DNA from 4 places in the Arthrobacter sp. NPDC093128 genome. Region 2 is predicted to be linked to each of the others. Evidence: riboswitches for the same ligand, from Rfam matches in the RefSeq annotation. Region 2 holds a riboswitch; each other region holds the start of a gene.
What was found. A riboswitch is a leader RNA that binds a small molecule or an ion and turns the genes downstream of it on or off. The one in region 2 is predicted to bind thiamine pyrophosphate.
Positions count from the first base shown of each region.

Region 1: another riboswitch for thiamine pyrophosphate. It lies ahead of thiD (bifunctional hydroxymethylpyrimidine kinase/phosphomethylpyrimidine kinase); the one in region 2 lies ahead of thiO (glycine oxidase ThiO).
Region 3: another riboswitch for thiamine pyrophosphate. It lies ahead of AB0N24_RS11115 (ECF transporter S component); the one in region 2 lies ahead of thiO (glycine oxidase ThiO).
Region 4: another riboswitch for thiamine pyrophosphate. It lies ahead of thiC (phosphomethylpyrimidine synthase ThiC); the one in region 2 lies ahead of thiO (glycine oxidase ThiO).

Region 1 is NZ_JBFBEY010000015.1:78,402-80,595, forward strand. It holds gene AB0N24_RS17995 (Rne/Rng family ribonuclease) at 1-620, shown strand, start outside; TPP riboswitch at 725-822, shown strand; gene thiD (bifunctional hydroxymethylpyrimidine kinase/phosphomethylpyrimidine kinase) at 805-2,194, shown strand, end outside.
Region 2 is NZ_JBFBEY010000001.1:333,759-335,952, forward strand. It holds gene AB0N24_RS01620 (ferritin-like domain-containing protein) at 1-184, shown strand, start outside; gene thiE (thiamine phosphate synthase) at 181-900, opposite strand; TPP riboswitch at 927-1,046, shown strand; gene thiO (glycine oxidase ThiO) at 1,033-2,194, shown strand, end outside.
Region 3 is NZ_JBFBEY010000008.1:54,009-56,202, forward strand. It holds gene mnhG (monovalent cation/H(+) antiporter subunit G) at 1-221, shown strand, start outside; gene AB0N24_RS11110 (DUF4235 domain-containing protein) at 309-572, opposite strand; TPP riboswitch at 747-890, shown strand; gene AB0N24_RS11115 (ECF transporter S component) at 963-1,595, shown strand; gene AB0N24_RS11120 (ATP-binding cassette domain-containing protein) at 1,612-2,194, shown strand, end outside.
Region 4 is NZ_JBFBEY010000006.1:19,095-21,288, forward strand. It holds gene AB0N24_RS08675 (amidohydrolase family protein) at 1-851, opposite strand, end outside; TPP riboswitch at 938-1,045, shown strand; gene thiC (phosphomethylpyrimidine synthase ThiC) at 1,040-2,194, shown strand, end outside.

The DNA.
Region 1 (2,194 bases), on a different contig from region 2:
CCCCGGCGGCTGCCGCTGCCCAAGCGGCAGGGCAGGCACACGCTGCCCAGTCAACGCCGGCGCAGTCCGCTCCCGCGACGGCACGGCCGGCCAAGGTGTCCGACGCCGAGGCGGCTGCCGCAGGGCGGCCGGCTGCGGTCCTGACCTTCGGCGGCGAAAAGGTTGCGCTTCCGTTCGTTGAGCACGCAGGGGAATCGCCGGCCACCGGTGCGGCCCTGACCCTCGACCGCCTGGCCGAGGCGTTCGCGCACCTTGGCGAGCCTGCAGCGGCTGAGCGCCCGGCGGCACCGGCTGAGCAGCCGGTTCAGGCGGTCCAGGCCCCGGCAGCCCGGGTTCCGGCTACGCGGGCCCCGGCAGCCCAGGCTGCTGAAGCCGACTACACCGACCACACTGCGGTGCAGGGCCGGGCGCGCCGTCCGCGCCGCAACCGGAGTGCGAGCCGTGCCCAGGGCGCGGCGAACGAAACATCCGTGGAACACCACGAGAGCGCTCCGGTGGCCGCGGCAGGGCACACCCACGAGGCGAAGGCACCGGAACCGGCAAAGAAGGATGCGCAGGCAAAGGCTCCGGCCAGCGAACCGATCATCCTCGGCGTGGGAGTCCCGGCCTCCGAGCTCTGATCCACCAGCCGACTGACACCGCGGGTGCGGTCCGAACCGGGCGTAGTAATACGCCGGATTCGGGCCGTACCCGCGAGTCCGTTAAAGGAAAACAGCTAGGCTAGGGGACTGACACGGGGTGCCGCGCACAGGGCCGGCTGAGATCCACACCCGTTGAACCTGTCCGGCTAGCACCGGCGAAGGGATGTCTCCTTTGTCTTCATCATTCCTGCCCACCCCCGCCTCAACCACGGGGGCCGGGTCCACCCTGGACGCCGCCCTGCGCGCAACCCCGCGGGTGGTGGCCATCGCCGGATCGGATCCGTCCGGAGGGGCGGGGATCCAGGCGGACCTCAAGAGCATTGCCGCCAACGGCGGCTACGGCATGGCCGCCATTACCGCCCTGACGGCACAGAACACCCACGGCGTCCGGGCCGTCCACGTTCCCCCGGCGGACTTCCTGACCGCCCAGCTTGAGGCCATCAGCGACGACATCAGCATCGACGCCGTCAAGATCGGCATGCTGGGTGACTCCGCGGTGATTGCCGCCGTCCGCAGCTGGCTGGTAAAGGCCCGTCCCGCCGTCGTGGTCCTGGACCCTGTCATGGTGGCCACCAGCGGGGACCGTCTCCTGCAGGAGGCCGCCGAAGCGGAACTGCGTGAACTCCTGCCACTGGCCGACCTGATCACGCCGAACCTCGCAGAACTCGCGATGCTCCTCAACGAGCCCCTCGCGGGCGACTGGGAGGCCGCACTGGCCCAGGGCAAAAGGCTTGCCGCCCAGGCCGGCACCACCGTGCTGGTTAAAGGCGGACACCTCGACGGCGGGGAATGCCCCGACGCGCTCGTCAACACCGAAGGGCTGCTGGCCCAGGATGTTGTGGTGGTCGACGGCGGCCGGATCGCCACCCGGAACAGCCACGGGACCGGGTGCTCCCTGTCGTCGGCCATGGCCACCGTGCAGGCAAGCCTGGGGGACTGGGAGGCGTCCTTGCGGGCAGTGAAGCCGTGGCTGGAGGGGGCGCTCCGGGAGTCCGGAGTGCTGGACGTGGGAACGGGCAACGGCCCGGTCCACCACTTCCACCATCTGGCGCCCAGGGGCCAGGACGTGCCGGCGGAGGGCCAGTTCGCTGCAGTACTCCGGCAGGACGCAGGACCGGACCTCGACGCCATCTACGGGCTGGACTTCATCCGCGCACTGGCCGACGGTTCCCTCACGGAACGCCACTTTGCCTATTACCTTGCCCAGGACGCCATCTACCTGAACGGCTACTCCAGGGTGCTGTCCCGTGCTGCCGCGATCGCCCCCACCGAGGCCGAGCAACTGTTCTGGGCACGGTCGGCACAGCAATGCCTGGAAGTCGAGTCCGAACTGCACCGGACGTGGCTGAGCACCCGGACTGTGGACTCCGGACTGGGGCCGGTGACCAAGTCCTACGTGGACCACCTGCTGGCCTCGTCTGTTTCCGGCAGCTACGGAGTGCTCGTGGCAGCGGTACTCCCGTGCTTCTGGCTGTATGCCGAAGTGGGGGCCACGCTGCACGGGCAGTTCCTGGCCGCCGGATCGCCGTCCGGCCACCCGTATGCCGACTGGC
Region 2 (2,194 bases):
GGGCAGGCGGCTGCTGGGCGAAGCATTGACCCAGGCACAGCGCGTCAGTTACGAGCACGCCTTCCTGGCAAGCCTGATCGGCGGCGAGGACAACGCCGCGGCGAAAGAGCTGGTCAGCGGGCTGATCTCCGGCCTGGCGCGGAACCATTCACGGCGTATGACGCAACTCGGCCTGACCGGCTAGCTGTACTGCTGGCCGGCGTCGAGTGCCGCCAACAGCGACTTGGCCGCTGCGGCCGGGTCGTCGGCCTCGGTAATGGCGCGGACCACTACGATGCGCTGCGCTCCGGCAGCCACCACTTGTTCAACGTTGCCCAGGTCAATGCCGCCGATGGCGAACCACGGCTGCGGGGAACCGCCAGCGGTCCCTTCAACCGCGCTGTCAGCTGTTTTGCCTGATGTTTTGCCGCTGGCGCCGGCCGCGTAGCGGACCAGGTCGAGGCCGACGGCGGCCCGGCCCGGCTTGGTGGGAGTGGCCCACACCGGCCCCACGCAGAAGTAGTCCAGTCCGCCGGGACCGGCAGACGCGGCGATGGCGGCGTCGATCTGTTCCGGGCTGTGGGTTGACAGGCCGATCACGGCGTCATCGCCGAGGAATTTCCGGGCCGAAGCCAGGGGAAGGTCCTTCTGCCCGATGTGGAGAACCGGGGCAGCGGCGAGCGAAGCGATGTCGGCGCGGTCGTTGACCGACCAGAGCCGGCCGTGGCGGCGGGCCGCAGCCTCCAGCACTTCAAGCAGCTCGAGCTCTTCGGCGGCCTCCAGGTTCTTGTCCCGGAGCTGGATGATGTCAACGCCGCCGGCATAGGCGGCATCGACGAAGTCTTCGAAATCGCCCCGCTCGGTGCGGGCATCGGTGCAGAGGTACAGGCGGGCGCTGGTGAGGACGGCGTGCTCGGTCATGGCACCAGCCTAGTTCCTCTAAACTGGGGTGGTACCGCGGGAGCCCGCTGCAGCTGTCACAAAGCTGCAGGGCTGAGAGGGCGTCAGAGCCGACCGCTTGACCTGATCCGGTTAGTACCGGCGTAGGGAAGGATGACAATGAACCCGCAACCCGCAGCAGGCCGCCCCGCCGCGCGCGCCCGGGAAATCAGCGCCGACGTCGCCGTCATAGGCGGAGGGGTCATCGGCCACGGCATCGCGTGGGAAGCCCGGCAGTCCGGCAGGTCCGTGGTGCTCATCGACGACGCACCGGGGACTGGCGCCAGTTGGGCCGCCGCCGGCATGCTGGCGCCAGTGAGCGAACTCCACTACCAGGAGGAACAGCTCCTGGAACTCATGCTCCACTCCTCGGGGCTGTGGCCCGCCTTCGCCGCAGGCCTCGAGGCGGAGGATACCGGCGCCGGAGCCCCCGGCACCGGCTACCTCACGACGTCGACCCTCGCCGTAGGGGCCGACGCCGCCGACCGCAGGGCGCTCGCCGACCTGCGGGGAGTCCAGCAGGCAAGCGGCCTCACAGTGGAACCTCTTACAGTCAGGGAAGCACGGGCCCGCGAACCGCTGCTGAGCCCCGGGATCTCCTGCGCCTTCGACATTCCGGCCGACCACCAGGTGGACCCCCGCCGGCTCCTCGCCCTGATTGCGGAGTCCCTGGCAGGTTCCGCCGTGCATGAGCGGGCCGCCGGCCTGCTCCGGGAGGACGGGCAGGTCAGCGGGGTCAGCCTGGCCGGGGGAGGCACCGTGCACGCCGGGGAGACCATCGTTGCCAACGGGCTGGGGTCTGCGGCCCTCGGCGGGCTGCCCCCAGGCCTGAGGCTGCCGCTCCGCCCGGTGTACGGCGACATCCTGCGCCTGCGTGTGCCCGCATACCTGCAGCCGCTGGTGACATCAACGGTCCGCGGCATGGTCCACGGAATCCCCGTCTATATCGTTCCCCGGCAGGACGGAACGGTGGTGATCGGGGCGACTCAGCGTGAAGACGCCCTCGCCGCTGCTGACGTTGAAGGCACCGGCACTGAACCGGCGGCACCTGCCGAGGCCGCCGTTTCCGCCGGCGGCGTCTACCAGCTGCTGCGCGACGCGCAGGTGCTGGTGCCGGCCGTCGCTGAACTGGAGCTCCTGGAAGCCACCGCGAGGGCCCGTCCGGGAACGCCGGACAACGCGCCGCTGCTGGGGCGGGTCGCGGACGCCCGCACCGGCCGGGACATTGAGGGGCTGATCATTGCCACCGGATTCTTCCGTCACGGCGTCCTGCTGA
Region 3 (2,194 bases), on a different contig from region 2:
GCCTGCAGCTGCGGACCTGGTGGGTGTGGCCCGTGTTGTTCGTGGCGTGGATCTTCCAGGTGCTCACCGTGCCGGTGTCCGCGCACATGGTGGGCAGGGCCGGCTACCGTACCAAGCACCTGCACCGGGAACTCCTCACCACGGACGAGCTGGAAGCCGTGGTGCAGAAAGCCGCCGACAAACGTGACGCGGACGACGACGAAGCAAGCGGCCGGGCCTGACTTCCCATGGAGTTTTTGTCCAGATAACGCGACTTCGAGCCCGCTCATCGGCCATTTTCTGGACAAAAACTCCAATAGGGATGTGGGCTAGACGATGTCCTGGCTCTTGGCGAAGCGGGTGATGGCACGCTGGGTGCCGCGGTTGGCCAAAACCTGGATGATCGCGCTGACGGCTGCCGAAATCAGGGCAAAGGTCAGGGCGCTGCGCAGGGTGGTGGGAACGTCATCCTTGTCGCCCTTGGGAGGCTTCCTGCCGGTGACCTTTTCCCAGATGACGTCAACGGCCTTGGTGCCGGCGAATCCGGCCAGCAGGCTCACTCCGGTTCCAAGCAGCTTGATGAAAAGACTCATTCCAGGTACTCCTAAGACGGCGGAAACAGGGCTTCCCCTAGCCTAGCCCCCTGAGCGCGCGGAGCACGGTCAGCCTTCCGCCGGAACAAGGCGGCGGGCCGCCCGATTGTGACAACTTCCCCCGGGATTTCGCGGGCCCCCGGGTGTAAACTGATCAACGCCCACAAGGGCGATTTGATACGACAGGGGAGCGTCGCCGTCGGGCATCACTGGAGCAGTCCAGGGGAACCGGAGGCGGGCGCTGAGAGTGCGGACAGCCGCAGACCCTCGAACCTGATCCGGTTAGTACCGGCGCAAGGGAGTCGAGTTCTCAGAGTGTCCGGCAGCAGGCGGCGGAAGCCGCGGTCCGGCCGGGAAACACTCTCCCCTCCTGTACCTCAGGAGGAAGACATGACTGATATTTCTGCAAAGCAGACGTTGCACCACGGCAAGAAGAGCTGGCGCGTGGTGGACATTGTTGTTGCCGCGTTGATCGCGGTGGCCGGCGGCGTTATTTTCTGGGCATGGTCCCAGGGTGCCGCCGCTGTTTCGCCGCCCATGAACGCCGTATACCCGCCGCTGACCGGCCTCATCGCCGGCGGCTGGATGATTCCCGCCGTCCTGGGCATGCTGATTATCCGCAAGCCGGGCGCTGCCATCTTCTGCGAAACCGTGGCTGCCACCGGGGAGCTCATCATGGGCTCGCAGTACGGCGCGTCCGTGCTGTTCTCCGGCTTCGTGCAGGGCCTCGGCGCGGAAATCATTTTCGCCGTGTTCGTCTACAAGAAGTTCAACCTGCCCGTTTCGCTGCTGGCCGGCGCCGCGGCAGGCTTCTTCTGCGGACTGAACGATGCGTTCGCGCCGTGGGGCTGGAACATCGCATACGCTGCCGGTGACAAACTGGCCTACATCATCTTCACCGCCATCTCAGGCGCCATCATCGCTGGGGGGCTGTCCTGGATCGCCACGCGCGGTCTGGCCAGGACCGGCGTGCTGAGCTCCTTCGCCTCCCGCAAGGCAGCCACGGAGCCCGTCTTCTCCTGATGACGGCACACTGCTCATGACGTTTTCCGACAGCGTCCGCCCCGCGGCGGTCACGGCACGGGGCTGGGGCTGGCGGCACGCCGGCCGGTCCCAGCCGGCAGTCCATGGCCTCGACCTGGAAATTCAGCCGGGCGAGCGTGTACTCCTCCTCGGCCCCTCCGGCGCGGGCAAGTCCACGCTGCTGCATGCCCTTGCCGGAGTGCTCGGTGACAGCGACGCCGGTGCCCACCACGGGGGCGCCCCGGACGCCGAGGACTCCGACGAGACCGGCACCCTGCTGATCGACGGCGCCCCGCCGCGCGCCCAGCGCGGACGTGCCGGGCTGATGCAGCAGGACCCCGAGACGCAGGTGGTCCTCTCCCGGTTGGGGGACGACGTCGCCTTCGGCGCCGAAAACCTGTCCGTACCGCGCGGGGACATCTGGAAGCGTGTGGGGGAGGCGCTCGCCGACGTCGGGCTGGCCCACCTGCCGCTGGACCACCCGACGTCGGCCCTGTCCGGTGGCCAGAAGCAGCGCCTGGCGCTCGCCGGCATCCTCGCCATGCGCCCGGGACTGTTGCTCCTGGACGAACCCACAGCCAACCTCGACCCCGCCGGTG
Region 4 (2,194 bases), on a different contig from region 2:
ACGCTGCCCGCATCGGTCCCGGCGTAGATCGGCACGCCCGCTTCGTAGGCTTCCAGGATCCGCTCGTTCCGCCGCTGCCACAGCGACCGCATGTGCGCCGCGTAGCGCGGAAACTTCGCTTCGGCCCGGTCAGCGATCTCCGGAAAGGTCGCAATATTGATGAGCGTGGGAACAATCGGGACGCGCTGTTCCACGAACCGGGGCAGGTGCCGCGGGAGAAGGCCGGTTCCGTGTTCGATGCAGTCGATGCCGGCGTCGAGCATGTCATCCAGCGTGTCCTCGGCGAAACAGTGCGCGGTCACCCTGGCCCCTTCATCGTGGGCGGCGCGGACAGCGTCCCGCACCACGGCGGCGGGAAACGACGGCGCGAGGTCGCCGGCGCCCCGGTCGATCCAGTCCCCCACCAGCTTGACCCAGCCGTCGCCCGCGAGTGCCTGCTTCCGCACTGCCTCGACCAGGCCGTCCGGCTCAACCTCGACGGCGAATCCCCGCAGGTAGCGGCTCGTCCTGGCAACATGCCGGCCGGCCCGGATGATCCTGGGCAGCTCGCGGCGGTGCTGGAGCCAGCGCGTGTCGTGCACGGCGCCGGCGTCGCGGACCAGCAGGGTACCGGCGTTCCGGTCCGTCATGGCCTGCTCTTCGGCCAGGGACTCGGTAACGTCCCCGGCGGGTCCGAGTCCGATGTGGCAGTGCGCATCCACCAGGCCCGGCAGGACCCAGCCGTCCAGCACAACATCGGCGGGAACGGCCGGCTGCTTGAACGTCAGCCTGCCGTCGACAGCCCAAAGGCCGTGCTGTTCCTGGTTCGGGGCGGTGAGCACGGTCCCGCTGAATTCGATGATGCCAGCCATGGTTCAAGCCTAGTCCGGCGGGCTGCCGCCGCCGGACTTGAACGCCATGTGACAAGGGCACGGCCCCTGCCCTGTGGTAACTTCGTTTACGACCACACGGGTGCCCTTGCAGGGGCTGAGATCGGGCTGACGCGGCCTGCGACCGTTGAACCTGTCCGGGTAATGCCGGCGAAGGAAGTGAGTATTCCGTGAATACACAAGAAACACAGCTGATCCCTGCCCAAAACAACACCGACTCCGACAAGCCGGGCACGATTGAAACGCAGTCGCTGAAGTCCCATTCGTTGGCGTTCATCGCCGACGAGGCCACCGGGATCAAGGTGCCGGTGACCGAAATTGCCCTGGAGGACTCTCCGGGCGGCGCTGCCAACCCCCCGTTCCTGGTGTACCGGACAGCGGGACCCGGAAGCGATCCCGTGGTGGGCCTGGAACCGTTCAGGACCCGGTGGATCGAATCGCGGGCCGACACCGAGCCCTACAGCGGCCGGGAACGGAACCTGCTCGACGACGGCAAGTCGGCAGTGCGCCGCGGCGCCGCCTCCGCGGAGTGGAAGGGCGCGCAGCCCGTGCCCCGCCGCGCCGTCGAGGGCAAGACTGTCACACAGATGCATTACGCACGGCAGGGTGTAGTGACGCCCGAGATGCAGTTCGTTGCCCTCCGCGAGAACTGCGACGTGGAGCTGGTCCGCAGCGAAGTGGCTGCCGGACGCGCCATCATCCCCAACAACATCAACCACCCGGAATCCGAACCGATGATCATCGGCAAGGCCTTCCTTGTCAAGATCAATGCCAACATCGGCAACTCGGCGGTTACCAGCTCCATTGCCGAGGAAGTGGACAAACTGCAGTGGGCCACCCAGTGGGGCGCCGACACGGTGATGGACCTGTCCACCGGCGACGACATCCACACCACCCGGGAATGGCTCATCCGCAACTCCCCGGTCCCGATCGGCACGGTACCGATCTACCAGGCCCTGGAGAAGGTCAACGGCGAGGCCAACGCCCTCACCTGGGAGATCTTCCGGGACACCGTGATCGAGCAGTGCGAACAGGGCGTGGACTACATGACCATCCACGCCGGGGTGCTGCTCCGCTATGTTCCGCTCACGGTCAAGCGGGTCACCGGAATCGTGTCCCGGGGCGGCGCCATCATGGCCGGGTGGTGCCTGGCGCATCACCAGGAAAACTTCCTGTACACCCACTTCGACGAGCTGTGCGAAATTTTCGCCAAGTACGACGTCGCGTTCTCGCTGGGCGACGGACTGCGGCCGGGTGCGACGGCGGACGCGAACGACGCCGCCCAGTTCGCCGAGCTGGACACCCTGGCCGAGCTGACGCAGCGC